Methanococcus voltae PS: one gene and its partner. The main gene of each other region encodes a partner of the protein of the gene in region 2 in a complex. Links are inferred from orthologs where the notes say so. Each region holds a gene or a part of one and is shown on either strand. Other genes may lie near its edges. The genes, in order: M2325_RS04075 and M2325_RS06555.

Region 1 (17,745 bases), on a different replicon or contig from region 2:
AAAAAACGATACTGCCGTACTTTTAACTAACCAAGCGAAAGATAGCGTAAATTATAAAATTTCAGATACGGATTACAATAATAAAGATTCTAGTGAAAATGAAGGAAAAAATCACAATTTTAGAAATTCTAAAGTTAAAAATTCGTTTGATGATAGTTTTGAACCTACAGGGGGCAAATTATTAGCATACTGGAGTAAATCAATACTAAAATTGGAAAAGTTTAAAAATTTTAGAAGATTAACACTTGAAAAACATAGATTCCATAAAGATGGTGAATATATTGATTTTCAGATTGTTCAGCAGGGTTTAAAAGAGTTAACTGGCTTTAATGAATCAGAAAAGTTTAAAAATTCTAAGAACGAATTAAATAATATAACAAATGGTATAAAAGATATAAAAGATATAAAAGAATAAAAGAATAAAGAACGATATAAGCTGATATAAAATATATAACTATACGTTAATCGTTATCAAAGGGAAATCATGGAAGTTACTGGGAAAACTCTTGAAATCATGGAAGCTATCGAAGGTATATGTACTACAAAAGAAGTAGCGGAAAAATTAGAAACCCACCCTAAAAATATTGACCGGCATATTCGAGTATTAAGGGATTTAGGACTTGTAGAAACACGTAAGGGTAAATTTGGAGGTATTTGCCTTACAAATGAAGGAAAATACTTATTGAAGAAAAAACATATAAATCTAATAAGTATAAAGGTTAGAATTGTTGCAAATGACAAAATCGGATTATTGGCAGAAATTACGTCAACAATTTCTGGAAAAGGTGGCAATATCTTAGCTACTACCTTGGAGAAGGAAGATGAAAGAGTCGTAGTTTGGTTAAGTCTCGAAAATCTAGATTTTGATGATTTGAAGAAAATATTAAAAGATAAAGTTATAAAGGTGTCGCTAGTATGATTGAGGTAGAAATAAAAGTTTCTCTTGAAAACAAAGATATTGAAAAGATAATAGCTGATTTAAAGGATATAGGATTCAAAAAATCAGGTATTAAGGAACAAATAGACGTTTATTATAATGGAATAGATAGAGATTTTAGAGAAACTGATGAAGCTCTTAGAATTAGACGTTCTGCTAATTTAAACGAGGATTTATCAGTAATTAATGAAAATACCTACGTGACATATAAAGGTAAAAAATTAGATAAGATTTCAAAAACACGTGTAGAGCACGAAACTGCGGTTGAAGATATCGATACGATGGACAACATTTTTAAAAGTTTAGGGTTTAAAAGCGTAGAACCAGTTCGTAAAGTTAGAAAATTGCTTAGAAAAGTAATTGGTGCGACAGAAGATGAATATATAGAAGCTTCCATAGATAAAGTTGATAATGTCGGACAATATTTAGAATTGGAGATTACTGTGGAAAGTTTTGAGCAAAAAGATGAAGCACTTGGAAAATTATTTTCAGTTTTGGAAGAAATTGGAATTGATAAAAATAATCTTGAATTAAAATCTTACTTGGAATTAAGGGACGAAAAATTAGGAATTAATTAATTAATTAATAAATTGCTTAATAATACGTACCAAATACGTAATATAAAATTAATTCTTTAAGTTTAACTAATTAATTGCCTAAATAAGTCAGTTAACTACGGTTAATTCGATAAAAATCGATATAATAAACTATATATATAAAAAACTTTAAATATTAACTAATTAAATTAAAATGTGACTTAAACCCATATAAAATTAAATAAATTTAGAATCAAGTAAACTTTATTTGGAGAGGATATTGTGGATAGCAGGAAGTTAGTTGCCATAATCGTTGGATTAGCGATGATAGGCTCGACAATACCGTTATTTTTAATGAATTTTTAATAAAATTCTACAGTACTTATTTGGTATACATATAGAGTATATATGGAGCTATATACCATCCATTGGGAATATAGGGGAAAATAAGATAGTGTATATTTAAAAAATGGCAACATATTGTATTTTATATACTATCTAAACTTTTTTGATTAAATTTTAATTATTTGTTTATCTATTTGATTGATTATAAAAACGTTAAAATATGATAATATAAATAATTATATGTTATAGAATATCTTTTATAAAATTTATATGTTAAAAGAGGGATAATATCAAATTAATATCTTGGAATGTCAATGGAATTAAAGCAATATTACAAAAAGGGTTTGTTGAGTTTATAAAAAACAAAAATCCTGACGTAGTATGCCTACAAGAAATTAAAACAAACACTCCATCTCAAATTCTTGATTTATCAGAATATAAACAATATTGGAATACTGCTTCTAAAAAGGGTTATTCAGGAACTGCAATATTTACAAAGGAAAAGCCTGAAAATATTACATATGGAATGAATAATTTTCCAGATGATGAAGGTAGGGTCATTACTGCAGAATACGAGAATTATTATCTTGTAAATGTATATACGCCAAATTCTCAGCGTGGTTTAACCAGATTAGAATACCGTATATCGTGGGATTCCAAATTTTTGGAGTATTTAAATAGTTTAAATGAAAATAAACCAGTTGTATTTTGCGGAGACTTAAATGTAGCGCATAAAGAAATTGATTTGAGAAATCCTAAAACGAACAAAAAACATGCCGGATTTACTGAAGAAGAAAGAATGGGTTTTGATAAATACGTTGAAAATAATTACGTAGACACATTTAGAATATTTAATAAAGAGCCTGACAACTACACCTGGTGGTCTTACATGCACAATGCGAGGGCTAAAAACATTGGTTGGCGTATAGATTACTTTTGTACGTCCGATTCACTTGTTGATTACGTAAAAAACTCTATAATTATGGATGAAATTTATGGTTCCGACCATTGCCCCATACAGTTAGAATTGGATTGTTAAGAATTAAAAAAGTTAAATGATTAAAATAAAGTATTAAATTAATTTAAATTAATTTAATATCTATTAAATAATTACTTAATAGATATTTACTAGTTATTTAATAGATATTCAATATTAAATTATTCAATTGTTATTTTTTCAATAATTACATCTTCTACTGGCCAGTCTTGGAAGTAGCTTTTAGTTCCTGTTTTAACTTTTGCTATTTCGTCTAAAACTTCGAAACCTTCGGTTAATTCTGCAAATACTGCGTAACCATAGTTCATATCATTTTTGTAATCTAAAAATGAATTGTCAATGTGGTTTATGAAAAATTGGCTTGTAGCTGAATCTACAGCGTTTGTTCTAGCCATTGCTAAAGTTCCTCTTTTGTTAGATAAACCGTTCTTAGCTTCGTTTTTAATTGGAGCTTGTGTTTCTTTTTGAACCCCATCTTTTGTAAAACCTCCACCTTGAATCATGAATCCGTTTATAACTCTATGAAAAATAGTATTGTCGTAAAATCCTTCTTCAGCATATTTTTTAAAGTTTTCTACGGTTATAGGTGCTTCTTTTTCGAATAAATTTACTTTCATTGTACCTTTGTTTGTAACGATTGTTGCAATCAAAATTTCACCAGTTTAATTATACTCTATTATTTTATTATGCTATTTTATTATGCTATTTTATTATAGTATATTATAATATAGTATTGTTTTATTATGTTATTTTATTATATTATTAGTTTATTTTATTATTTTATATAATATTTGTTTAGTATATTATTATTTTCTAATATTTCATCATTTTATAAAATTGTTTTTATTTATAAACTATTATCCAACTTACAATGTACTATAATTAGATACCATACTATATAAAGAAGTATTGCATTTAAATTTTATCAATACGATAAAATGACCTTTGATGTAGGTCATATATATAGATACTGGACTTGTCCCATATGAAAAGTATATAATAGGATAATAGACATATTATATAATATACAGTTAATAAATAATTTGAGGGGTGCAAATATGAAAGAACTGTATGAGAAGATGGTAAATGAAGCGATGGCTGCTCAATGGGCAGATGTTGAAGTTATAAAAGCCAAAAGAGGTACAGAGTACAAATTAACAGATGGTAAGCCATACGTTGACGCAGTTCAAAAAATGGAGGCAATTGGTGACCAATGTAAAGAAGTAATTGATTTACACAAAAATTCAGTGCAAACTCATTACGATACATTGTGTGATTTAACAGATACGGTACGTCCAGAAGACGACCCATTTGTAGAACACTACCAGACTCCCGCTATATTGGAAATACTTTATAATGAAGACCCTAAATTTAGAGAAGCCGTTGAAAAATTTATAGACGCGGTTGAAAAGAACCGTGCATTAATTGGAAAAGAAGTAGTAAGAAGATACGGCGGATTTTATGGACCTACTTGTGTAGTTGATTTTGCACTTATACCTGGAAGTACCAGTAATGTTGTAAATCAAATACTTAGGAAAACAGATATTCCTGAACATTACAAGCAAGCTATATTAGCTTCCAAATCTTGGGGTATGAATACATCATACGGGATAGGAGATAAATTTGCCCACGCGGTAGAGGATGGATTAACACTTAATGAAGCTATGGATAAAGAAATAGATACCATAAAGATGATTTATGATACACCAATACAAGCACAAACTAAATTAATGGAAGAAGCGGGACATACAAGCTTTGATGTATTTAAATATATGCAAGACTACAAGAAAAAAATGGATGGCACAGTTAAAAAAGCTTTAGATGCTGAAGTAAACTATGGAAACATTGTTACAGTACCTGCTTACTGCGTAGGGGATATTTCTCACCACATTGCACAATCTACATACAATATGTGTAAAGATGATGTAATAATGGCAGTAATAGAAGCTACATCTAAAGTAATGGACAATACATTGCGAAATAACTTAGATAAGTTCAAAACAGAGTTTGATGTATTATCTTTAGCAACCGGCTCCACGGCTGCTGCTGTTGAATATATATTAGAACTTGACGGATTTAATGCTCCAACAGTTGTAGAATTACTTACACAAAGATTCCATAACTATGTACAATTATACCCAAAAAGAGGGGCTGCTGCAGAATTGCACAACCACGACTTTATGGACATGGTATATAGAGGTTGGAAAACACTTGATAAAGCTAGAAGAATGAAGAATGGTTCAGGAGCTAAATTGGTACCAATGGTTAATGATATGCCAGTAGATTTAGACCCAATTGCGGAAAATGAAGTTTTAATGAACCCACAAAGATACGCATATCCTGCCTGTGCTATAACAGTTAGATTCTCATCATTAATGAGATTAGCAGATTACCCTTGTTTATTAACAAGTGAGCCAGTTACTGCCACAATGATGACAAACGTAATTGCTTTACACAAAAATAACCCAGGAGCGCCTGCTAGAGTATGTAAAAAATGTGCTTCATCCTGTTTAGTAGACTTCAGACACGAATACTGTCAATGGAGAGAATCAGTTTAAATCATGAATAGCTAATAAAAAATAAAATAAAATAAAATAAGGAATAAATTAAAATAGATTAAAATAAAATAACTTAGAATACAATACTAAATTAAATATTTTCATACCAACTCTAATTTTTTATCGGTTGTTTAACTAAGCTTTATAATAAATTTTAGGTAACTTTAATATAGATGATAAATGTAATAGTTACATATCTAATAGATTAATATACTTAGTATATCTAATAGATAATAAATTCTATAAATTCTATAATGTTTGAAATAACTGATAAATTATATTTTGATTTTTTAGTAGCATAAAAGGGTGTTATTATGAGCATTGTTAAAAAATCTATTGCAGAATTGGTTGGAACTTGCTTTTTAGTGTTTTTTGGTACAGGTTCTGCAATTATGGCACTATTAATATCGAGTGATTTAGGTACAACAGGTATCGGAATACTCGGTGGAATTGGAGAATGGCTGGCGATTGGTATGGCATTTGGTTTGGCGATAGCGGCTTCGATTTACGCCGTTGGTGCTGTTTCAGGTGCACATTTAAATCCAGCTGTTACAATAGCCTTGTGGGCAGTTAAGGAATTTGAGACAAAAGATGTTATACCATACATTTTAGCACAGTTAACAGGTGCTACACTTGGTTCGATACTTTTAATCGGCTGTATAGGTGCTTCGGCAGCTACTATCGGTGGTTTGGGTGCTACGGCTCCTTCAGCAGGATTTACTTATATGCAAGCTATGCTTGCTGAAATAGTTGGTACATTCCTATTGATGATAACCATAATGGGTGTAGCGGTTGATAAAAAAGCTCCAAACAAATTTGCAGGACTTGTAATCGGTTTAGCAGTTGCAGGAATTATTATCACCATAGGTGGTATTTCAGGAGCTTCAATTAACCCAGCAAGGACTTTTGGACCTTACTTAATGGATATGTTCTACGGGATTAATTTATGGGTATACTACCCAATCTACGTTATTGGTCCAATATTGGGGGCATTAATCGGTGCTTTCATTTATAAATACATAAGGGAAGAATAAATATAAAAAGCTTAAAAAAGTATTTAAAAAATAAATATTCCTATTTTTACATTTTTTTAAAATAAGTTTAATTTAAAAGATTATTTAAAAAGTTTAATTTAAAAATTAAAAAAAATTGATATTTATTAATATTTATTAATATTTATTATTATTATTATTTATTCATTATCTAAGCAAATAGATGATATTTTCTTCAATTTCATCCTTAGGTTTTTGCGTTATACTTGACAAACCTTCTGCAAATACCATTGCATATTTCATAACGTATTTTCTCTTTTGCTCTTCTTCTTTAGCTTTTCTGATTCTTGAAATGTAGTTGTTTAAATCTCTACCACAAATCATTAAAGCTTGCCTTATTTCATTAAATATCTCTTCGTTATCTTCAGCACCTGTTGAAATTGCTTGCTTACCTGCTGAAGTATATGGTATGTGTGTTGAGATTAAGTTAACGAATATAGTTATTGGTGCGTCTTCGTCGCTTCTTAAACCATATCTTTTCCAATTGACACTTTTAACGGCATTTGTTAAACCACAACCTGTGGTATCAAATAATAAAGGTACGTGGTTTGAGTTTCTCATAATTTCCATTTTTCTACCACTTTCCCCAAGTCTTCCTGCATTACCACCGTATGCAATACCAACTTCAACCGCAAAAGGAATTCCCCCTTTATAGGTTTTAGGTTTTCTTGTTAAGGTCTTTAAGAAATTTGGTTCAAGTGTTTCAAGTGATTTCAATATGTTTTCATCACCAATAGGTCTTAAACCTATTGTAGATGGTGCCATAAAGTCCATATCTTGGAGAACTGAAACCAATAATTCAGCTTCTTTCCAATCAATTTTTTTAGGGTCACTTTTTAATAATTTTTTAATTCCTTTCTTGTATTTTTCCAATTCTTCATCGGAAACCATCGAAAATTCTATCAAAGAGTTAACAAAGCTTTCGGGTCTTTTTGTAATATACCTTACTTTTTTCCTGAAATCATCCATTTGTGAAGCATTTAAGTACTGTTTGCTTACATATTCTACAAAATTCTCTGGTTTCTTTTTAAATTGGTTTCTAATTTCTTTGATATGTTCTTCATCTAATTTATTAAATAAGTAATCAGTAATTATGTATTTCAAGTAGTATTGTTTTAATTCTGATAAACCTTCAGGCAATCCCAAAATTAAATTGTTTACTTCTTCAATTTCTTTTTTATCTAAATATTTACCGAATTTATCAAAGTAATATTTAAAATCCGCATTTAGATAGCATTCTATAACAGTGTCCCAGAAAAAGCTATCTCTGTACTGTTCCAATAATTTATCCCTTAAAATGTATAATTCTAATTCCTTAACTCTTTTAGTAGTTACCCTTGATAATTCAGAGCTTAACATACTTGAAAGTCTTGAACTTTCTGTTTCTCTTGCAATGTGTAACATTTCATCAGTTGTTAAACCGTGAGGGTGTGGTTTCATTTCCTCAGGCTTTTCTGGAACCTGGTAAACTGTCCTGTCGAATAAAACTTCTTCTTCAGGGTCTTTTAAAGTTATTTTAGAGTGCGGTGTTGATAAACTAATTCTCCTAAGGTATTCAAAAGGTCCTTGCTCTCTCCTACTGTAGGTTACTTCTTTAAACTCGCCATCTACTTTTGTACCCCGGTACATTCCTTCTCGTGTTTTGTGGCTTACTACATCCCCTTCGTTCTTAGAAATACTCATTTGTATCTCCATTTCGTGGATAATGCCATCGCCTGTTGAAGTTGTAATTTTTAAAGGTTTTCCTGTGGTCATTTGTGAAAATAACAAAACACCGGCTGCACCAATACCTTGTTGTCCTCTTGATTGGATTTGCCTGTGTAATTTTGAACCTGCTAGCATCTTACCAAATACTTTTGGCACGTATTTAGTAGGTATACCCGAACCGTTATCCTCTACAATGAGCCTATAGTATTCATTGCCCAATCTTTCGATTGTTACATTTATGTCAGGCAATATTTCAGCTTCTTCACAAGCATCCATGCTGTTTGTTACCAATTCATGTATGATGGTGGTCATACTTCTTAATTTACCACTGTAACCTAACATGTGCTTGTTTTTTCTAAAAAATTCGGATATTGAGTGTTCTTTAAACTCATCGAATAAATTGACTTCATCAGCCATAATATCACCAACATTAATATTAGAAATAATTGTGTAATTGTATGTATTTTATCTAAATTTACGTAAATTGATTTATTATTTATTTTACATCAATTGTAGTATATTTATTGTAGTATATTAAACATATAGTATTAAATGCTAAAATTTAAATTATGCCAAATAGCTAAATAAATCATAATATAATTTAAATATTTTACTAAATATTTGACATTTTTACCATTCTTATTATTATTTTATTCTTTATTTTATTCTTTAGTATTATTTTACAAGAATATTACTTCTTGCACCTTGTCCAATTCCTTCGTTTACCGTCGTTTCTATCCATTCAATACTATCCAAAAGTCCTAAGTTATCCAAACCATTTTTAATATGTTCTCCGAAGTATTCTGACATTTCTTCGGCAGTTGTGGATTTTAATGGCAACATTAAAACGTCACAGCAAGGGAACATGTATTTTTTAAGCGTTCCGTTATGGTTATACTCTATAAACAAATAATCGTCTTTTATTTCGTATTTTACTTCAGGGTGGTATTTTGGAAATAACAATTTGTGGTCCATTTCATTTGCAAGCTCTTTTACAATGTTTTTAATAACTTTAAAATCACATACAAAATCAAATTGTCCCGTTTGCTCACCAGATACTTTGACGTCTATATAATACGAATGCCCGTGGATTACACCGCAACTTTCGTGTCCAAATACAATGTGAGCTGCGGAAAATCTTAAACCGCCGTAAATTCCGTTTAATTCAATAATCATATTGTCACCTTCATCAATGTATATTATTTTATTATATTATACTATTTTTTTATTTTATTAGTCTATTTTATTTTATTATTTTATACTTTATTAGTCTATTTTATTTTATTTTTTATATTTTATTTTTTATATTGTTTGAAGTTGTTGAAAATGTTTAAATTATTACATGGATATATCAGATATAAATATATACCTAAAAATGTGTTAAAATACAAATTATCCAATACGCAAGTATTTTATAATAAATTAATTTAAAATAAATATTCGTTATAATGTATAATATACTATTGCATGATGCTATATAAACTTTTATAAGTGTGAAAAAATGAGTAAGGACTTAAAAAATTCAAAATATTGGGTTAATAAATTAGATTTAGAGTCGCATATTGAAGGCGGTTATTTTAAAAGGATATACGAATCTTCCGAACGCATACATATAAGTCAACTTCCAGAGTACTTTAGTAATACTAACGAAAATAAAAAAACAAGCTTAGAATACAGATATTTATGTACTGCAATTTATTACCTATTGGAAAAAGGGCAAGTTTCAAAATTCCACAGGATAAAATCCGATGAAACTTGGCATTTTTACGCAGGAAATTCACTCAATATTTACACGATTCAAGATGGAAAAATTATAACAAATAAATTGGGGAATAATTTGGAAGAAGGCGAAAATTTTCAAATAACAGTCCCAAAAAATACATGGTTTGCTGCTGAACCTTTAGGGGATTATACACTCGTTGGCTGTACTGTTTCACCGGGTTTTGAATATGTAGATTTTAAAATGGCGACGTTGGAAGATTTAAAAAATAGTATTGATGAAGTTAATCTAAGTAATTTAAATGAAGAGACACTTTTAAAATTTGTTTCATTTGATTGTAAGAAATAATACTTTTATTTCTTTTATTTCTCTTTTTATTTCTTTTATTTCTCTTTTTATTTCTTTTATTTCTCTTTTTATTATAATTTTTCTAATCCCTTTAATGCTTCAAAATTATCACTCATTAGTATCGAGATAGAAGCTCTTATTTTTTCAATATCCCAATTCCACCATTTAATATTTAATAGAAGCTCTATTTTTTCATTACTAAACCTTTTTTTAATTACTTTTGCGGGGCAACCGCCTACAATTGTGTAAGGTGCTACATCTTTGGTTACGAGGCTTCTAGTACCTATTACGGCACCGTCCCCGATTTTTACGCCTGGCATAATAAGAGATTCGGCACCTATCCAAACGTCATTACCGATTATAGTGTCACCTTTTTTTACAAAACTTTCGGGGATTTCAGTATCTAAATCAATAGGGTTATTTGATACGATAGATAATGGATAAGCAGAAATATAATCATAACGGTGCCCTTGATTTCCCCCCATTATGAATTTTACACCCGAAGCTATACTACAAAACTTACCGATTATTAGTTTATCTACATCTTTGCCCTTGTCTTGCTCATCTAAGTACATAATGCAATCTCTAAACGAATGACCGTGATAGTAACCGGAATAATAAGTATATTCCCCGATTTCTACTAGAGGGTTGTCTATTTCTTCTATTGTAACGTTTTTTCCAAAATCGTGCACACTTGAGTTGTCGATATTCATAATTTGAATATCCCGGTATGAATTAAATAATTTAGCCATAATTTCACCATTTTAATTTATTTAGATTGTTTAGCCGATATTGCAAAAATATATATCATATAATTTCTATATATAAGCTTTTAACAAGCTCTTAAAAACTTAGTTACATATACTATGATATTATATATTATAAATACAAATTTAATAAATTACAAAGTTATAAATTAGATATTAATTTATAAAATTATAAGAGTATATTATTATAAACTGTAAATTAAATAACTATAAGGTTAAAAATTATAAATCAATGAACTTATGCGAAAAATTCACATATAAGGACTAAACACGGTGAAAATATGCTTGATTATGAAAATATCGAAGTTGTGAAAATTCCAAAAGAAAGAACTGGCGTTTTAATTGGAAAAGGTGGAGATACCAAGAAAAAAATAGAAAAAGCTCTTGGTATTGAAATAGAAATAGATGAAGAAGGGGAAGTTACAATATATTCAACTGAAGAGCAAAAAGATGCCCTTTCTTTATGGAAAGCTAGAGACATTGTTAAGGCTATCGGTAGAGGCTTTAGCCCAGAAAAATCTTTAAAATTACTTTCTGACACATACATGTGTGAAATAATGGATATTTCAGAATATGCAAACTCAGAAAGAGCCATTATGCGTGTAAAAGGTAGAATAATCGGCAGTGGCGGAAAATCTAGAAGATATATTGAAGAATTAACTGGGACATACATTTCAGTCTACGGTAAAACTGTTTCAATCTTGGGAGAATTTGAGCAAGTTCAGATATCAAAAGATGCCATAGAAATGATATTAAAAGGCATGTCACACGCTAAGATGTACAAATTCCTTGAAAGACACAGACAAAGTGTAAAAAGAAGAGAATTAGAATTATGGAAATAATTAATTGATACTTAATAGGTATTCTATTATGTTGTAATATCAAAATAATTTTAATTTATTCTATTTTACTTTAGTATTTACTTTATTATATTATTTATTATTTTATTATACTTTACGATATTTTACTATAGTTTCAAATCGTCATTATTTTTAAAATAGCCCTACTTTTTTATCAGTAAATTTTTACGACACAGTATAATTTCCACAAATAAAATGCTAAATTATATATTTAATCAATACTTATACATCTAAATATGTAAGGATATATTCATAAACATGGCGTAAATAATATTATTATGTACGATATATTATAAAAAAAGTACGTTGTACATCGTATATTGATACTAATTCATAATATTTATATATTGTAGATAGAATACTTATTATATTATTAAGTATAAACTATTAATAAATTCATATAGTATGTATCAAAAATTAAAGTTGTGTATCTAATTAATCTACGAGTATAGGTTTAATTATTAATCTAAATCGTAGCATTAATGCAAGTTGGAGTGGCTAAAATGACGAAAGAGGAGTTAAAAGAAAGTAACCTTAGTAAAAGCATAGACCCCCCTAGTAATTTTAATAGTAATAAATATAATAATCACGACCGAAACGAAAAAACAACTATGGCCGAGAAAGGTAATGAACCTAAAGATGATATTGGCAATATTAAAAATGTAAATGAAACAAGTATTTCAAACATTTCTAGTGAATTATACGCCTCAGATTTTGAAATATTCAAATCAAAATGTAGGGTCTGTAGTTTAGAGGAGTTTGACCCTAGCATATTAAAGAAAATATCTGCCTTATTTTCAAGCGAGGTAAGGGCTAAAATATACATATTCCTAAGAATGTGTCCCGAAAGCACCGTGGAAGAAATAGCTGAAGGTACAAATATCTATTCGTCTACCGTTAGAGACTATATTGTTGAAATGTATCGAAACGATTATGTAATTAGAAAAAAAATCAAAAAAAGCAAATTTGGTAAAAAACCATACGTTTATTGTGCAATAGAACCTACAATGATGGCTAGAAAGGTATCAAAATCGTTCCAAGAAAAAATAAATTTATTGGCAAATATAGATATGTTCTTTAACCCAAAGCACGAAACAAAAACGGTATTTGTGAATATTGGTAACAAAAAATAGATTTTTCAAAAATAACCCCTTATTTTTAATTTTTAACTTTTAATTTTTTATAGTCCTTTATTGATTATGCCACATTATTTATAATTTTAGTATATGTTAATTCTATTAGTTTTATCCTATTTTATCCTATTTTATTATAATATTATGAAAATTAATACGAAAATTGCGTACTCTTTTTTAAAATATTAAAATAGTGAGTTAATTCCTTTTAATTTAAAAAAAAGCAATAATTATTCGAATATCTAAAATCAAATAAAAAATTATATAAAACAATAACGTCATAAATTAATTAAATTAATATATAAAATTATTTCTTTAAGTGATACCTAAAATCATTAATATTCCTAATAAGCAATATTTATATAAATTTATTAGTATTTTAGTATTATTTAATTAAATAAATATAATTACCAATCGGTGATACTATGAATCTCGAAGTTTCAGTTACGGAAGCAATGAGTGCTCCTGTAAAAACCGTAGGGTTGGATACTACACTATATGAAGTGGCCAATACACTAAAAGAACACGGAATCGGTTGTTTAATTGCTCTCAACGATTTACAAAAACCTGTAGGAATAATTACCGAAAAAGATTTAGTTTTAAACGTAGTTGCTAGAAACTTAAAATCAAAAGAAATAACCGTTAGGGAAATAATAAGTTCTAAAAAATTGATATCCATCTCTCCAAAATCCACAGTGATGGATGCAGCTAAAAAAATGGACGAATTAACAGTTAAAAGATTACCTGTTATCGATGGAGACAAACTATTTGGAATTATCACAGTTAGTGACATAACAAAAGTTTCACCAGAGTTATTTAACTTACTTTTGGAAGCTTCAATAATCCATAATAATGAAAATGAATACGATTTCGTAAAAAAAGAAGAAATGACTGGTATTTGTGAAGTTTGTGGAGCTCATGACAGTGTAAACTTTGTAAATGGGAAATACGTATGTAGAAACTGTTTGGAAAGTGGATTCCAAAGTAAAGAAGAAGAAATGAACGAATATGAAAAGTATTCTGAAAATTACGAAGATTACGAAGATTACGAAGAATACCAGAACGAAGATTTAAAAGAATAAGTGAAATAAAAATCAATAATCCAAAAATTAATACACTAATTAAATAAAATTTATATATTTTAATTTTTTATATGCTACCAACATATCAAATTAGTCATTTAACTAATTATTTAGTTAGTTAATTACCTAATTTACTCATTATAATTGAATATTACATACATTTTAAATAAAAAATGTAACGCATAACCAATGAAGATTAGAGGGATATTTTGAAAATAACTTCCGTAATTAATCCTGAAAAACAAATAATTAAATTATTCCCTACCACATCTATAATAGACGCATTAACTATTATGAACAACAAAAATGTAAGAAGATTAACTGTTGTTGATGCAGGAACCAATAGGGTAGTAGGTGTTTTAACAAATACGGACATAGTTAATCTATTTGGTGGCGGTTCAAAATATAACTTGGTTAAATCCAAACACAATGGAAACTTTTACGCAATGATAAACGAACCAATTAAAGAAATAATGACAGAAGACCCGATAAGTGTTAAAGAAACAGCTTTAACTAAAGAATTAGTTTCTTTATTCGTTGAGAGATATGGTGGCCTACCAATTGTTACAAAAGAGGACATATTGATAACTTTAGTTACAGAAAGAGATTTATTATCAAAATTAAAAGATAAATTAGATAAAAATTTAAAAATTAAGGATTGCATGACTAAAAATCCTGTACTAGCCTCATTGGGTCAAACTTTGGGCGATGTAGCCAAAGTAATGTTGAGAAATGGATTTAGAAGACTTCCAGTAGCTTCAGAGGGTAATTTAAAAGGAATTATTACCTCTACGGACTTTATAAAATTAATTGGTAGTGATTGGGCGTTTGAAAAACTTAAAACGGGCAATATTGAAGAAATAACGGATACAAGAATTAGTGAACTTATGAATAAGGATGTTAAAACATTGAATCCAGAAAATAGTATTATAGAAGCAGTTGATTTAATACTAAACAATAATTTCGGAGCAATTCCTATTGTAGACCCAGAAAATCCTGAAAAAATAGTGGGTATCATAACTGAAAAAGATATTTTATCTTGCTTTTGCAAATAAGTATATTAAATAATCTCCTTTTTAATTCTTAATTTATTCTATATTAGGTTATTCTTTTATTTTTTTAATATATTCTTTTTATTAATTTTTTAGTTTTATCTTATTAGATTATTATTTTATTAGATTATTATTTTATTATTATTATTTTATTTATTTGTTGATAAAATATAGTAATAATGAAATACATACATTTATTTTATAAATTCTCCTCATATCGACATTTATATTTAAAAATATATATTTTATAGTAGTTACAACCAAAACTAAAGGATATAATCCGTTAAATCAATAAATTATATATAGATAAATAACAATACATAATAATACTTTCAATTCCGCATATTTTTTAATAAATATGGTAACTTACCCCTAAATTCTGACAATATCATCCACAAACGGAAATATCGGTCTTACGTATCGGTAAATCGAATTGAAAATAACTTAGAAATAAATTAATTAGTGGAAAAATTAATTAGATGTCCCATGAATTAAATATCAAATATGCAATTAACTATTTGGTTATTTGTCATATGATTTGTTGTAAGATGCCAAATTTTAATTGCAAAATAGAAATGACACCCCCAAATAGCATATGAATAAATATGGCTATAAACGTGTCCGTAATCTTAAATCATAGCGATTAAATTAGATAGGTGGACTAGAATGCAATATAGGTTAGATATTGTAGAAACAGATTATTATTTAGGTTTAATAGATAAATACGATACTTTTGTAGAGTGTATCGTACGAAATCCTGAAATTAAAGAATACTTTTCTGAATTAATGACCAAAATTGCAAGTTGCATGAGATTATTTGAAAACTTGTCCTTGCTTTATAAAGGTCATATTGCAGATTTCAAAGTTTCGAAGAGCAATAACTACGCTTTATATTATTTAGAGACCTTCGAAGGCTTAATGGATGAAAAAAGCCATACTTCAAAAATATTGGAGTATAAAAGGGTTGAAGAAAATACGCACTATATTATATCTGGAAAATTTGTAGAAAAAGCCCCTCAAACTCATAAATTCCAAATATTAAATCACATTGCTAATTATTTGATAAAAATAGTTTGTAAAATTAACAAAATCAAAGAATTTGATGAAAATGGCTTTGAAAATTTGAAAGAATTGTTTGATAGTGGCAAGTGTAAAATTTCTATGGAATATATGTATTAAATAATTTAAAATAATATTTGTAAATAGTAATTGTAAAGTATTATATAACTTTAAAATAGTGTTTATATAGTTATTACGTATTAATCTTGTATTAATACTGCATAATGGTGCAAATATTGCTTAATACCAGCATAAACAGAAATTAATAACCGATACGTACTTAATATAATAAATAAATAGTAAAATTTACCAAATAACTATTTTTAACTTTATGCATATTTAAAAATAATTTAACAAAGTTAATAAAATTCAATAATAAACATATATCTATTTTGTAAAATTTCACCCTTTGCCAAATATCTTTGGAAATATAATTAGCATATAACCCCGAATAAAAATAGGATAGTTACATATAAATATTATAAAATATTATATAGTAAAAAAGTTAAAAAATTAATCAAATAAGAGTCTTTTAATAATATTTGCTTTTAAAAATTCAACGAGCTTTATTAGGTAATAATTTATTAATATGTACATTATTAATCAATAATTAATAAAGATAAATGAATTCGTTGCACACTCATTATTTGAAATGATTTGCATTTCAATAGCTTGAACTATCTGATATGTTTTATAGTTAAATTAACCGAATAGACCTTTCGGGGTTAATTAGTTGGTTGGCTTTAAATATGTGCGGATACGTTGGCTCTTTTATGATAATAAGAAAACACTGGTAGATACATCTATCAAAAAATATAGAAACTGTAATAAAATACGTAAAAATACGTAAAAATACAACTAATCAAAAATAAACACTATTAAGGTGAAAATATGGCTGGAACAAAACCATCTGAATTAGGAGCATTGAAAGAAGGACAATACGTAGTTATTGACGGTATCGCATGTAGAGTTGTAGGTACAGCTCACTCAAAACCTGGTAAACACGGTGGTGCAAAAGTAAGATTAACCGCTATGGGCATCTTTGAACCTACCAAAAAAGAACACGTTGGACCTGCAAGCTCAAGAATCGACGTTCCACTTATCGACAAAAGAAAAGGACAGATTTTAGCACTTGTTGGAGAAGACCAAGTTCAATTAATGGATTTAGAAACATATGAAACATTAGAATTAGATATGCCTTCAGATGTTCCAGGTATCGAAAGCGGTGTAGAAGTAGAATACTTCGAAGCTATGGGTAGATACAAAATCACAAGAGTTATCAGCAAATAATTAAGCACAATAACTCTAAAAATCTAATTCATACTTTTATATTCTCATACTTTTTTAAAAATAAGTTATTTTATAATAATTTATAATAATTTATAATAATTTATAGTAATTATTAATAATGTTTTAATAGTATAATTTTATTATAGTGTAATACTTTAGAATAAAACAATTAATAAATTTAAAATTAAAATTAAAACTTGTTATTTAAAATATTTAAAATAATTACAATATTTAAAAGTGTTAGTTAAGTTAATTAATTATTTAATTTGCGAGAGGATTAAATGTTTGAAAATATAATTACT
Region 2 (11,001 bases):
CATAAACGCATACTTAAGTGAATAAAATACGTAATAATAAGATATTTTCAATTTTCAAATATATCTTTTATACTCCATTTCATACAATCATAATTAATTACATTATTTCTAAATTATTGCCATAGTATCAACTATTTTAAATTTAAACCATAATTAATTTAATTAATTTAATTAATTTGAAATAGGTAATAACTAATTTAGCTTTTTGCCAAATTAGTTAAAAAAACTGTCAAATTCTCCTGCGTCGATAGCTTTTTGTGCTTCCCTTGGAGTTTTTCCTTCAACATTTACACCTAATGAAACACATGTTCCAATAACTTCTTTTGAAGCGTTTTTAACGTTGTAAGATAACATTGCTTCGTATTTCATGTTTGCAATTTTAACAACTTGTTCCATTGTTAAGTTACCTGCAACTTGGTGTTTTGGTTCTTGTGCAGCTTTTTCGATACCTAATTCTTTCATAATTAAAGCTGATGCTGGAGGAATACCTACTTCAACTTTGAATGACCTTTTTTCAGTGTCTACGATAACACTTACAGGAACGCTCATACCTTCGTATGAAGCTGTTTTTTGGTTGATTTCGTTAACAACTTGCATGATGTTAACACCTAAAGGACCGATAGCTGGACCTAATGGAGGACCTGCTGTAGCTTTTCCACCAGTTACTAATATTTCAACTACTTGTTCTGCCATAATATTCACCTCAACGTGTTTGCAATATCAAGATAATAATATTTTAATATTTCTTATTTTTACTTTTGATATTTATTATTATTCTCACATATTATTCTTGTTAAATTGTATAAGATTAATAGTTGATTTATCAACAAATTTATACACAATAAATAATACTTACTAATATAAAAATACATCTAAAGTTGACTATTTAATAAACTCCTTAATGTTATTTATGGGTATTGTATTTAAAATTTACTATGAATTACAATATATAATTTTGAGTTAATACTAAAAAAATATTAAATAATAATTAAAAATTAATAAAGATTAATAAAGATTAATAAAAAAACTATATTAAATTAAAAAGAGAAAGAAATATACTAAATTAGTAATTTAAAACCAATTATAAGCTATTTAATAAGCTATTTATTAGTTATGGCAACCATGTTTTTTGGTCTTCCACTTTAGCAGGCAAATATTCTTCAACAACATATTTTAAACCATATTTTGCTAAAGACTGCTGTTCTGCCCTTACTTTACTGTCTGCCATCATAGATAAAGCATTTTGCCATTCTGGGAATGATTTAACAAAGTCATCGTTTTTCAAACCGTCTTTTAACCTTTTAATATCGTGGTCTTTTAACGGGTGAGTAGGTAATTCATAATCTACAATATCTTGAGGTGTAACGCCTATCATTCTTGCTTCTGGAACTGCTAACTTGTCCGCCAAGTGAACTGCCTTACCACTACCTACTTTTAAAGTTCTGTAGATGTTTAAGTACCCGTAAGGGTCACCATCCGTGAATACTAAGATAGGCAACTTTTTCTCTTCAGATAATCTTTTTACAAATCTTCTTGTAGCCCTTGAAGGTACACCTTTTAATGAAACTAAAATACAGTTATGTTTTTTCCAAAATCCTTCAGCGCTCAACCTTGCAAACATACCCGCTGTCTCTATTGCCAATACAAATTCTGCATTAGTCTCCAATGTTAAATTTGTAACTTCATTAGGTATATTATAAGCTCCACTACCTAATTTAGTACAGTCGATTATAATCTCCTGACCGTCTTGAGTTTTATCAATCACTTTTAAAGGACCTACAACAGAAGCACCGTCTTCCTCAGGCATGAAACCTAAATCTTCCCTTAAAAAATCAGAAGCTGCTTCTAAATCCTCTATAACGCTGTTAGAAGGTTGCTGGTCATCAAATCTAGCTTCGCCCCAGTTTTTGGACACATAATATGCTTCCCTCAAAGTTGAGAAGTCATTTGTATCCAACAAACTCTTTGAGAATTCCATCATTTTTATCGTTTGGGCAAATATTTTTGCTTGGTTTACATTAAATGTTCTTTCTTTTTCCTTACCCATTAATGTAAAAGTACCCTTTTCGTCATCAAATTTTGCATTTGATAGACTTCTTACAGGAAATTTAATTACAGGCCTTTTTTTCCTTATGATGTCATCATACATTTGATTTGCCATTTTAAGTAATTTTTGAGAAGCTAATTTTCTTTCTTTTGATGTTATCATCTAATTCACCCAAAGGAATAGGATATTCAATGTACTGTTGAGTTGTACCTGTAAGTTCCTATTTATTTTATATATAATTAAAAATTTTAAAAAATTAAATTAGTTTGGTATAATTCAAGTATTAAAATATATTATTAAAATATATTATAACCTATTTAAAATTTTGTTACATTATACATAATAGAATTAAGTGTTATATATATTTAGTTAAATAGGTTTGCAAAACCAAAAATTAAAACCAAAAGAAATTTAAATAACTAGTATATAAAAATTATAGTTAATATAAAATGTACTTAAAGGTACGATAGTACATTTCTTTTGTAAGCTAATAAATTTTACCAAACAATGAAATTTTATATATGGATATTTTGAAATAGTAAAAATCATACATTTAAATATAATCATGTGGCGCCAATAACAGATATTTTAGAATTTAATTATCTTCAGATGGGATATTCCAAAAAATAAGATACTTATTTGATAAAATCTTAAAATTATTAAAATTTTAGGAATTAGTATAAATAATATAAATATGAAATACATATAATTATAGGCAAATATTATTAATTATTTACTAGTAGCAGTAAATAAACTAAATCATATAGTTTAATAAAAAATATTAAAAATAATTATGGTAAAGGGCATATATGAGGAGGTAATACCTTGAAATTTTTACAAAATATTGCTGAAAACGATTTTTTAGATGAACCTAAAGAAACTCTATCGGACGTAGATAAAGAATTATTAGAGTTAATCGAAGGTTCTAAAGCAAGAATAACTGTTGTTGGTTGTGGTGGGGCTGGTAACAATGCAATAAATAGGTTAGCTGATGAGCAAGTTGAAGGTGCGAAAGTAGTTGCAGTAAACACCGACGCTCAACAATTAGTTAAAACCAAAGCTGAAAATAAGGTTTTAATTGGTAAAAATTTAACCCGTGGATTAGGTGCTGGAGGAAACCCTGAAAAAGGTGAAGAATCTGCTAGAGAGAATGCAGAAGATATCAAATCTGCAATACAAGATTCAGATTTGGTATTTATCACCTGCGGATTAGGCGGGGGAACTGGAACCGGTTCTGCACCAATTGTAGCTGAAATATCAAAGAAAATGGGCGCTTTGACTGTTGCTGTTGTAACATTGCCATTCTCAATGGAAGGAAAAGTTAGAATGACGAATGCTTTAAATGGACTCGAAAAGTTGCAAGAAGTTGCAGATACCATTGTTATTATTCCAAACGATAAATTATTAGAAATTGTTAGAAACGTTCCTTTAAGAACTGCTTTCAAAGTAGCTGACGAAGTATTAATGAATTCAGTTAGAGGAATGGTTGAACTCGTAAATAACGCGGGAGACATTCACGTGGACTTTGCAGACGTTAAAGCGGTTATGGACGATGGTGGAATAGCAATGATGGGAATTGGTGAAAGCGATTCCGAAAAAAGAGCAAAAGAAGCTATTAACATGGCTTTAAACAGTCCTTTATTATGTGTCGATATTGAAGGAGCCACAGGTGCTTTAATACACGTTACAGGACCAGAAGATATGAGTCTAGATGAAGCCCAAGACATTGTTTCAACTGTTTCCGAAAGACTTTCAGAAAATGCAACAATTATTTGGGGTACCACTATCGATGATAAATTAGAAAATTCATTGAGAGTTTTATTAATCATTACTGGTACAAAATCAACAGTTAACCATAATTTAAGCCTTAAAAGAAATAAAGTAATTATAGATATCCCAAAAATTTAATTGAAAATATATAAAATATAGATACAAAATAACTCAAATTAATTTATATTTTACATATTTAATTTATATCAACTTTCATTCAACTTTTATACCCTAATTTAAATAAATATTTAAATGTTGATTGCAAAAGATAATGCAGTAAATAAAAATGTGATAATATGTCTGAAAAATTCGACGAAATGAAAACCGAAACAAAAAATTTCATAAGCCAATGTAAAAGAGTATTAAAAGTTTCAAGAAAACCAACCCGTGAAGAATACATTAACATTTCAAAAGTTACTGGTTTGGGAATCTGTTTATTGGGAGCCATTGGATTTGCTGTTCACGTTCCAATTACATACTTAAAAGGACTTTTAAAACCTGCTGCAGGTTTAGTAAAATAATTATTTTTTTATTTTTTAAATTAACTACCATAATTAAATTTAAATATTATTACTAATATCATAAATATAGTACTTACGTACACTATTAATTTTTATATATGGAATATATTATCGAATAATTCTTTTTTAAAGTTATTATCAATTCTTAATTATTAAAACTAAATCATCATTATAAATGGAATTTATAATTATTTGGTGAAATTATGATATTTGCAGTTAGAACAACCACAGGACAAGAACAAAACGTTGCAGAAGCTTTAGCCTCAAGAGCTGAAAAAGAAAATTTAGAAGTATTTTCTATTTTAGCTACCGAAGATTTAAAAGGATACATTTTAGTAGAAGCTACAAATAAAGGGGCTATTGAGGAATTAGTAAGACAGAATTTCAAAGTTAAAGGGATAGTTCCTGGCGAATCAAGTGTAAAAGAGTTAGAACACTTGTTAACACCTACTAAAATCATTGAATCTATTGATAAAGGTGACGTTGTTGAATTAGTCGGTGGACCATTTAAAGGCGAAAAAGCAAGAGTTACTAGAGTGGACAAAAATAAAGAAGAAATTACATTGGAATTAATGGAAGCAGCCGTTGCGATACCTATCACTGTTGGAATCGAGCAAGTTAAAATTATTGCAAAAGATGCTCCTTAAATTTAAATTTAAATTTTAATTTTTAACTTTTTTTTATTAAATTTTATTAATTTTATTAATTCATCTAGAAAATTTTTCTTTTATTTTAAATTCAAAATAATCATTATTTTAAGTTATATTTACAGATGTGAGAAATCATTAAAGTTAGCTTGAATTTAAAACCATTAAATATTAATAAAACGGGTTACATAGCATAATTAGCATTTTAAATCACTATATACAATACAATGAAATATTTAAAATTATAGAAATTAAAATATACTTTGAATTTCAAAAATGTAATTAGTAAAATGTAATTAGTAATATGATTATTAAAATTTAAGAAATGCAAATTTGGTGAATTATGAAAGCAGTTATATTTGTAATAGACGGATTAGGCGATAGACCAAATTCTGAAGGCAATACCCCTTTAAAGGAAGCTAAAACCCCTACATTAGATAGATTAGCAAAAGAAGGTATTAACGGGTTAATGAACGCTGTAGATATAGGCGTTAGACCAGGTAGTGATACCGCACACTTAGCATTATTAGGTTATGACCCTAAAATCAATTATACTGGAAGAGGACCTTTTGAAGCTTCAGGCGTAGGTTTAGATGTAAAACCTGGCGATGTTGCATTTAGATGTAATTTTTCCACAGTTGATGAAAATTTCACTGTTCAAGATAGAAGAGCTGGTAGAATAGAAGATACATCAGAATTAGAAAAATTAATAGATGGAATCGAGATTGATGGCGTAAAAGTAATATTTAAAGAGTCTGGAGGATATAGGGCTGCGTTAATGTTAAGAGGAGAGGGATTAAGCGACAAAATAAGTGACGCAGACCCTAAAAAAATAGGTTTAAAGGTAAAAGAAATAAAACCATTAGATGGAAGTCCTGAAGCTAAAAAAACCGCAGAAATAATGAATAAATTAATTAAAATGGTTTATGAAAGATTAGATAAACATCCTGTGAATGTTGAAAGGAAAGAAAAAGGATTATTCCCTGCAAATATTATATTGCCAAGAGGTGTTGGGGAAGTTCCTCATATTGTGCCATTTGAAGAAAAATACGGGTTGAGAGGTGCTTGTATTGCAGGTACTGGATTAATAAAAGGAATAGCTAAAATGGTAGGTTTAGAAGTTATCGAAGTGGAGGGCGCTACTGGTGACGCTTTTTCAAACTTTGATAATAAAGCAGAAGCTTTGATTAAAGCAATTAATGATTATGACTTTGTACTTGTAAACGTTAAAGGAGCTGATGAAGCAGGTCATGACGGTCATTATGACGTTAAAAAAGATGTAATTGAAAAAATAGACGTAATGTTGGAGCAAGTATTTAAACAAGTTGATAAGAATGAAGTATATTTCGCTATAAGTGGCGACCATTCTACACCTATTGAAGAAAAGGACCACTCTGCCGACCCATTACCACTTATAATTTGGGGTAAAAGTGTTAGAGTGGATGAAGTAGATAAATTTGATGAATATACTGCTCATAAGGGCGGATTATGCTGGATTAAAGGATTACATATTATGCCAATATTAATGGATTTAATGGGATTAGCTAAAAAATATGGTGCTTAAATCCTATTTAAAAAATAAAATATTAAAAAATTTTTAATCTTTTTTAAATTTTAAACTATTTTACAATTAAAATAAATTAAAACAAGATAATATTATAAAAAATAGATAAATAGATATATAGTTATAGTATTATAAATTTTCAAAGTCTATTTTTGGATTTACTACCCTATCATCTTTAGTATTAGATAATAAAACTACCCTACTCTCTGGAGCGTCATCTATAACTTTAAAAATGGATTTATCTTCAATATTATTACACATACTAATTAAATCATCGTGTTTAATCATATCATCCAAATTAAGTCTATTCCTTGAATAACCTACGTTCATATATGATTTAACTTCGATAAAGTTTACATTGGCTCTATCATATAATTCTGTAAATTTGGACAAATCATCATTTATATTTTTAATAACGGTAGTTCTAAGACAAGTTCTACCTTTTTCCCCCAATACGTCCAAAGTATTTAATATACTCTGCCAATCCTGCTCAGTTCCTCTACATATTTTTTTATAACTTGGCAAATCATAAGCATCTAGTGATACGTATAGCTGTGTAGGGTTTATTTTTTCAATTACGTCTGTTAAAATACCATTTGAAACTACAAATGTAGATATCTTCTTTTTATGGAATATATTTATTAATTCATCGATATATGGGTACATAGTAGGTTCTCCAGCCAAAGAAAGTGCAACGTGTTTTGGTTCAGTTGCTTCTTTATACTTTTCAGTGCCTATTCTATCGATAATTCCCTTATAACCCGTTATAATTGTTTTGTGCATTTTTAAAATATCTTCGGCAACTTCTTCAGGTTCTTTCCATTTTGGGGCTTTAAAATTTGGCTCATTAATTCCTAAATCAGATGGCAATACTCTCCAGCAAAATTCACATTGTTGTTGGCACCATATAACCGAAGGCGTACCTTGAATACACCTATGAGTATTTATTCCATAAAATTTGGATTTATAGCATACTTTATCTTCTAAAAAGCTTTTTCGTACCCATCCACACAATTTAACCGCACTATGGTCTTCAATCTGATAGTGTTGCTTTCTAAGAATATTATATAATTGTTCAGGAATTTGAGGAATTCTTTTTTCCAAATTTTGTATTTTTTGAGACTTTTTATCCTTTTTTAAATTAGAATAGTTATTTTTATTATCAATATTATTTTCCAAAATATCACCAAATGTCAAATATAAAAATGATTTTGAAGCTATGGTACATTTAAGAGTACCAATTTTAAAGTAATAATCCTTAATTAATTCTAATAATTTATATAATTATAGTAAATGAATAAATTTATATATTAATATATCCTAATATACTTATTAATAATAAATAAACTAGTAATATAATATTCGTGTCATAGCCTAAATATAATATCTTAATAAAAAAATAATTTAAAATAGATATATGGTCATAATAGTCATTATTTGCCTAAAAAAAGAATTTATAACAGTAAATAAGTCAAAAAAGTATTTGACATGATTAAATATGACAAATAGGTGATTTTCAATTTCAATAAGTAAAATATAAATATACCAATATACATTTAGTAATTAATAAACTTATTTCAAATTAGAATATTATTTTAAAAAATAAAATAGAAATTAAACTAATTACAAATTGTAATTTTCAGTATTAGTATCCTAAAACACAGATATGACATGATATTATAATTAAGGAAAGGAGTGTAAGTATGAGGGTAATTGGAGTAATAGGTAAAAAAGACACCGGTAAAACAAGTATTATATGCGATATATTGAAGCATGTAAGTGGAATTAGTGTCGCCACCATAAAGAAAACACATCACAGCGTTGAAATAGATACACCAAATACAGACTCATATAGGATGAAAGAAAACTCTAACTTGTCAGTATTATCCACAGGTGCTAAAACTGGTTTTTATTACGATAAGATGTCACTATATGAAATTTTATCAAAATTAGATTACGACCTTGTAATTATTGAAGGTTTTAAAGAAGAACTTATAGAATTTAATATTCCAAAAATATTGATGGTTGAAGGTAAAAGGGGTTTAGATTTACTAGATAATCAAGTTATAATGACAATTGAAGACTTTAAATATGATATAAAGGAAGTTATAGAAATGATTGCCGATAAAGCAGTAGTACCAACATATAACTTTAATTGTGGACATTGTGGATACGATTGTAAACAATTTGTGGAAAAAATGATAAAAGGCGAGGATAATCTAAAATGGGATAGATGCGTAATGTCATATTCTATTAAAATAACCGCCAATGATAAAATAATACCTGCAAATCCTTTTGTATCAGATATAATAAAAAATACGATTAAAGGCATGGTAGTCAGCTTGAAATCAGTCGAAAATCCTGAAAAAATTACCATATCATTTGATGAAACATCAAATAATGATTTATCAAATAAAATTGTAGTGAAAACTATCAAAAATGAGGAATTAAATTCTAAAAAGAATTGATAACTATTTTTTATACTATTATTAAACATCAATACATGTTTTAAATACCAAATGATATATTTGGATATACGAATATTTATATATGAAAACATGCTATGATGATAGAGTGATGAAAAGATATCATATTTCAAATTTTTAAAAATATTTAAAATAATATTTGAAAATAAAACAAAATACCTAAAAAAGAATTAAAAGAATAATAATAAAAAATACAGAAACAGTCTACTAAGTAAGTATATAACGGTGATAACTATGATGAGTGAACAAGGTTATGAACATATGGCAGAAACATTTAAGGCATTTGCAGACCCTACAAGATTAATGATTTTAAGATTATTAAACGAAAATGAAAGTATGTGTGTTTGTAAAATTATTGATGAATTAGGTAAACCCCAGCCTACAATCTCCCACCACTTAAATATATTAAAAAAATCAGGATTGATTAAAGCAAGAAAAGAAGGTACTTGGAACCATTATTATATTGTAAACCCCAAAGTCAAAGAAATGGTACACATTATTGGCGATTTTGAAAATTAAGAAATGGTTTTGGATATATGTTCAAAAAATCAAAATATAAATGTGCTACTTTTTTAAATAGCACACTACTTTTTTAAATTTATAAGATACTTTTATATATAATTTAAACAGAATTAAAAGAATAATAATAAAAAATATATTTTAAACTAAGATAAATTAATATATAATACATTATATAAGGATAAATCCCAGTTAAGAGATATAGCAATCCCTTTTGTAGATTTTAAACTTAAAAAAAAATTTTAATATTAAAAACAGCCGTAATATGCTTTAAAAAATTAAATAATGAAATAGTTGAATTTAAAAAATTATTGCGTTTGAATAAAAGTAGTTATCATATTTCGATGTATAGGATATAAACATAATATAATCCGAATAGTATACTATTTTAAAAAAACTAATATATTAACTCAAATACAGTAATTTTTAAATATAGGCTCATACCCTGGTGAAATAATGGGAGTTCAGGAAGATATTAGAAAATTAGAAGAAGAAATTAAAAATACGCAATATAACAAAGCTACTCAAAAGCATATTGGAAAATTAAAATCAAAATTGGCAAAATTAAGAGAAGAATCACAAAATCCCTCAGGTTCCGGTGGTTCTTCAGGACCTGCATATGCCATAAGAAAAACAGGAGATGCCACAGTAGCTTTTGTAGGTTTCCCATCAGTTGGTAAATCCACATTACTAAACAAGTTGACCAATGCCAATTCCGAAGTGGGCGCTTACGCATTTACCACCCTTACGATAATTCCGGGGCTTATGGAGCATAAAGGTGCTAAAATACAGGTATTAGATGCTCCAGGTATTATATCAGGCGCTTCATTTGGTAGGGGTAGGGGTAGCGAAGTTTTAGCAGCAGTTAGGAACGTAGATTTGATAATGGTTATTGTGGATGTATTTTCCCCCGAACACATCCCGGTTATTGAAAGAGAGTTGTCAAACGTAGGTATTAGGCTAGACCAAATACCTCCTGAAGTTAAAATTGCAAAAAGAGACAGAGGCGGTGTTGCTGTAAATACTACCCTCCCATTGTCTAAAATAGACGAAGATACAGTTGTTGCGATACTTGGAGAATATAAAATACACAATGCCGATATCGTAATTAGAGATGATGTTGATGCAGACCAATTAATCGATTCAGTTATGGGAAATAGGTCATACATCCCTACATTAGTTATTATAAACAAAATTGACCTTGCAGACCAGGAAAGCTTAGATATTATGGAAGGAGCAGTCCATGACAGACCTCACGTATTTGTTTCAGGACACAAAGAAATAAATTTAGAAGAATTAAAGGATAAAATATTTGAAACACTTGGATTTATTAAGCTATACTTAAAACCACAAGGTAAAAAGGCAGATATGCGAGACCCATTAATTATTCTAAAGAATTCGACAGTAAGGGATGTTTGTAATAAATTACATAGGGATTTTGTTAAAA

The links.
Region 1: the proteins of M2325_RS06555 (region 2) and M2325_RS04075 are in contact, whole or in part, in a crystal structure (PDB 2ZBK), measured with the Saccharolobus shibatae proteins. The link is inferred for Methanococcus voltae PS from one-to-one orthologs. Residues at the interface, in WP_218258439.1 of Saccharolobus shibatae: Phe25, Leu26, Val29, Glu30, Gln31, Leu32, Lys34, Gly35, Glu36, Pro37, Phe70, Leu71, Asp72, Leu73, Ala76, Lys77, Met80, Val83, Leu84, Ala86, Ser87, Tyr90, Asp91, His110, Ser111, Leu114, Lys115, Ser116, Glu126; in WP_218266310.1 of Saccharolobus shibatae: Glu463, Lys467, Leu469, Tyr471, Leu472, Lys473, Tyr474, Ile475, Pro476, Glu477, Val478, Arg480, Ser481, Leu482, Thr484, Phe485, Leu486, Ser488, Glu503, Lys507, Leu508, Lys511, Ile518, Glu519.

The regions. Positions count from the first base shown.
Region 1 is NZ_JANUCQ010000002.1:174,296-192,040, forward strand. The notes cover bases 6,062-8,939. They hold M2325_RS04075 (DNA topoisomerase VI subunit B), read right to left. Parts: upstream 8,550-8,939; coding sequence 6,573-8,549; downstream 6,062-6,572. Other genes in these bases: M2325_RS04070 (MIP/aquaporin family protein), read left to right, coding at 6,062-6,407; M2325_RS04080 (6-carboxytetrahydropterin synthase), read right to left, coding at 8,808-8,939. Also shown: M2325_RS04040 (AAA family ATPase), read left to right, coding at 1-415; M2325_RS04045 (Rrf2 family transcriptional regulator), read left to right, coding at 485-919; cyaB (class IV adenylate cyclase), read left to right, coding at 916-1,515; M2325_RS04055 (exodeoxyribonuclease III), read left to right, coding at 2,108-2,857; M2325_RS04060 (peptidylprolyl isomerase), read right to left, coding at 2,977-3,465; M2325_RS04065 (DUF2193 domain-containing protein), read left to right, coding at 3,874-5,373; more of M2325_RS04070, read left to right, coding at 5,688-6,061; more of M2325_RS04080, read right to left, coding at 8,940-9,308; M2325_RS04085 (cupin domain-containing protein), read left to right, coding at 9,634-10,200; M2325_RS04090 (CatB-related O-acetyltransferase), read right to left, coding at 10,272-10,913; M2325_RS04095 (16S rRNA 3'-interacting factor aDim2p), read left to right, coding at 11,249-11,809; M2325_RS04100 (helix-turn-helix domain-containing protein), read left to right, coding at 12,331-12,960; M2325_RS04105 (CBS domain-containing protein), read left to right, coding at 13,386-14,042; M2325_RS04110 (CBS domain-containing protein), read left to right, coding at 14,252-15,097; M2325_RS04115 (hypothetical protein), read left to right, coding at 15,761-16,273; M2325_RS04120 (translation initiation factor IF-5A), read left to right, coding at 17,045-17,443; M2325_RS04125 (sodium:calcium antiporter), read left to right, coding at 17,725-17,745.
Region 2 is NZ_JANUCQ010000003.1:189,595-200,595, forward strand. Bases 161-3,009 are described here. They hold M2325_RS06555 (DNA topoisomerase IV subunit A), read right to left. Parts: upstream 2,210-3,009; coding sequence 1,112-2,209; downstream 161-1,111. Other genes in these bases: M2325_RS06550 (50S ribosomal protein L11), read right to left, coding at 214-693; ftsZ (cell division protein FtsZ), read left to right, coding at 2,873-3,009. Outside these bases: more of ftsZ, read left to right, coding at 3,010-3,955; M2325_RS06565 (protein translocase SEC61 complex subunit gamma), read left to right, coding at 4,114-4,338; M2325_RS06570 (transcription elongation factor Spt5), read left to right, coding at 4,542-4,985; M2325_RS06575 (2,3-bisphosphoglycerate-independent phosphoglycerate mutase), read left to right, coding at 5,329-6,549; twy1 (4-demethylwyosine synthase TYW1), read right to left, coding at 6,679-7,653; M2325_RS06585 (molybdopterin-guanine dinucleotide biosynthesis protein MobB), read left to right, coding at 8,253-9,017; M2325_RS06590 (ArsR/SmtB family transcription factor), read left to right, coding at 9,270-9,554; M2325_RS06595 (OBG GTPase family GTP-binding protein), read left to right, coding at 10,011-11,001. UniProt on the Methanocaldococcus jannaschii protein: Relaxes both positive and negative superturns and exhibits a strong decatenase activity.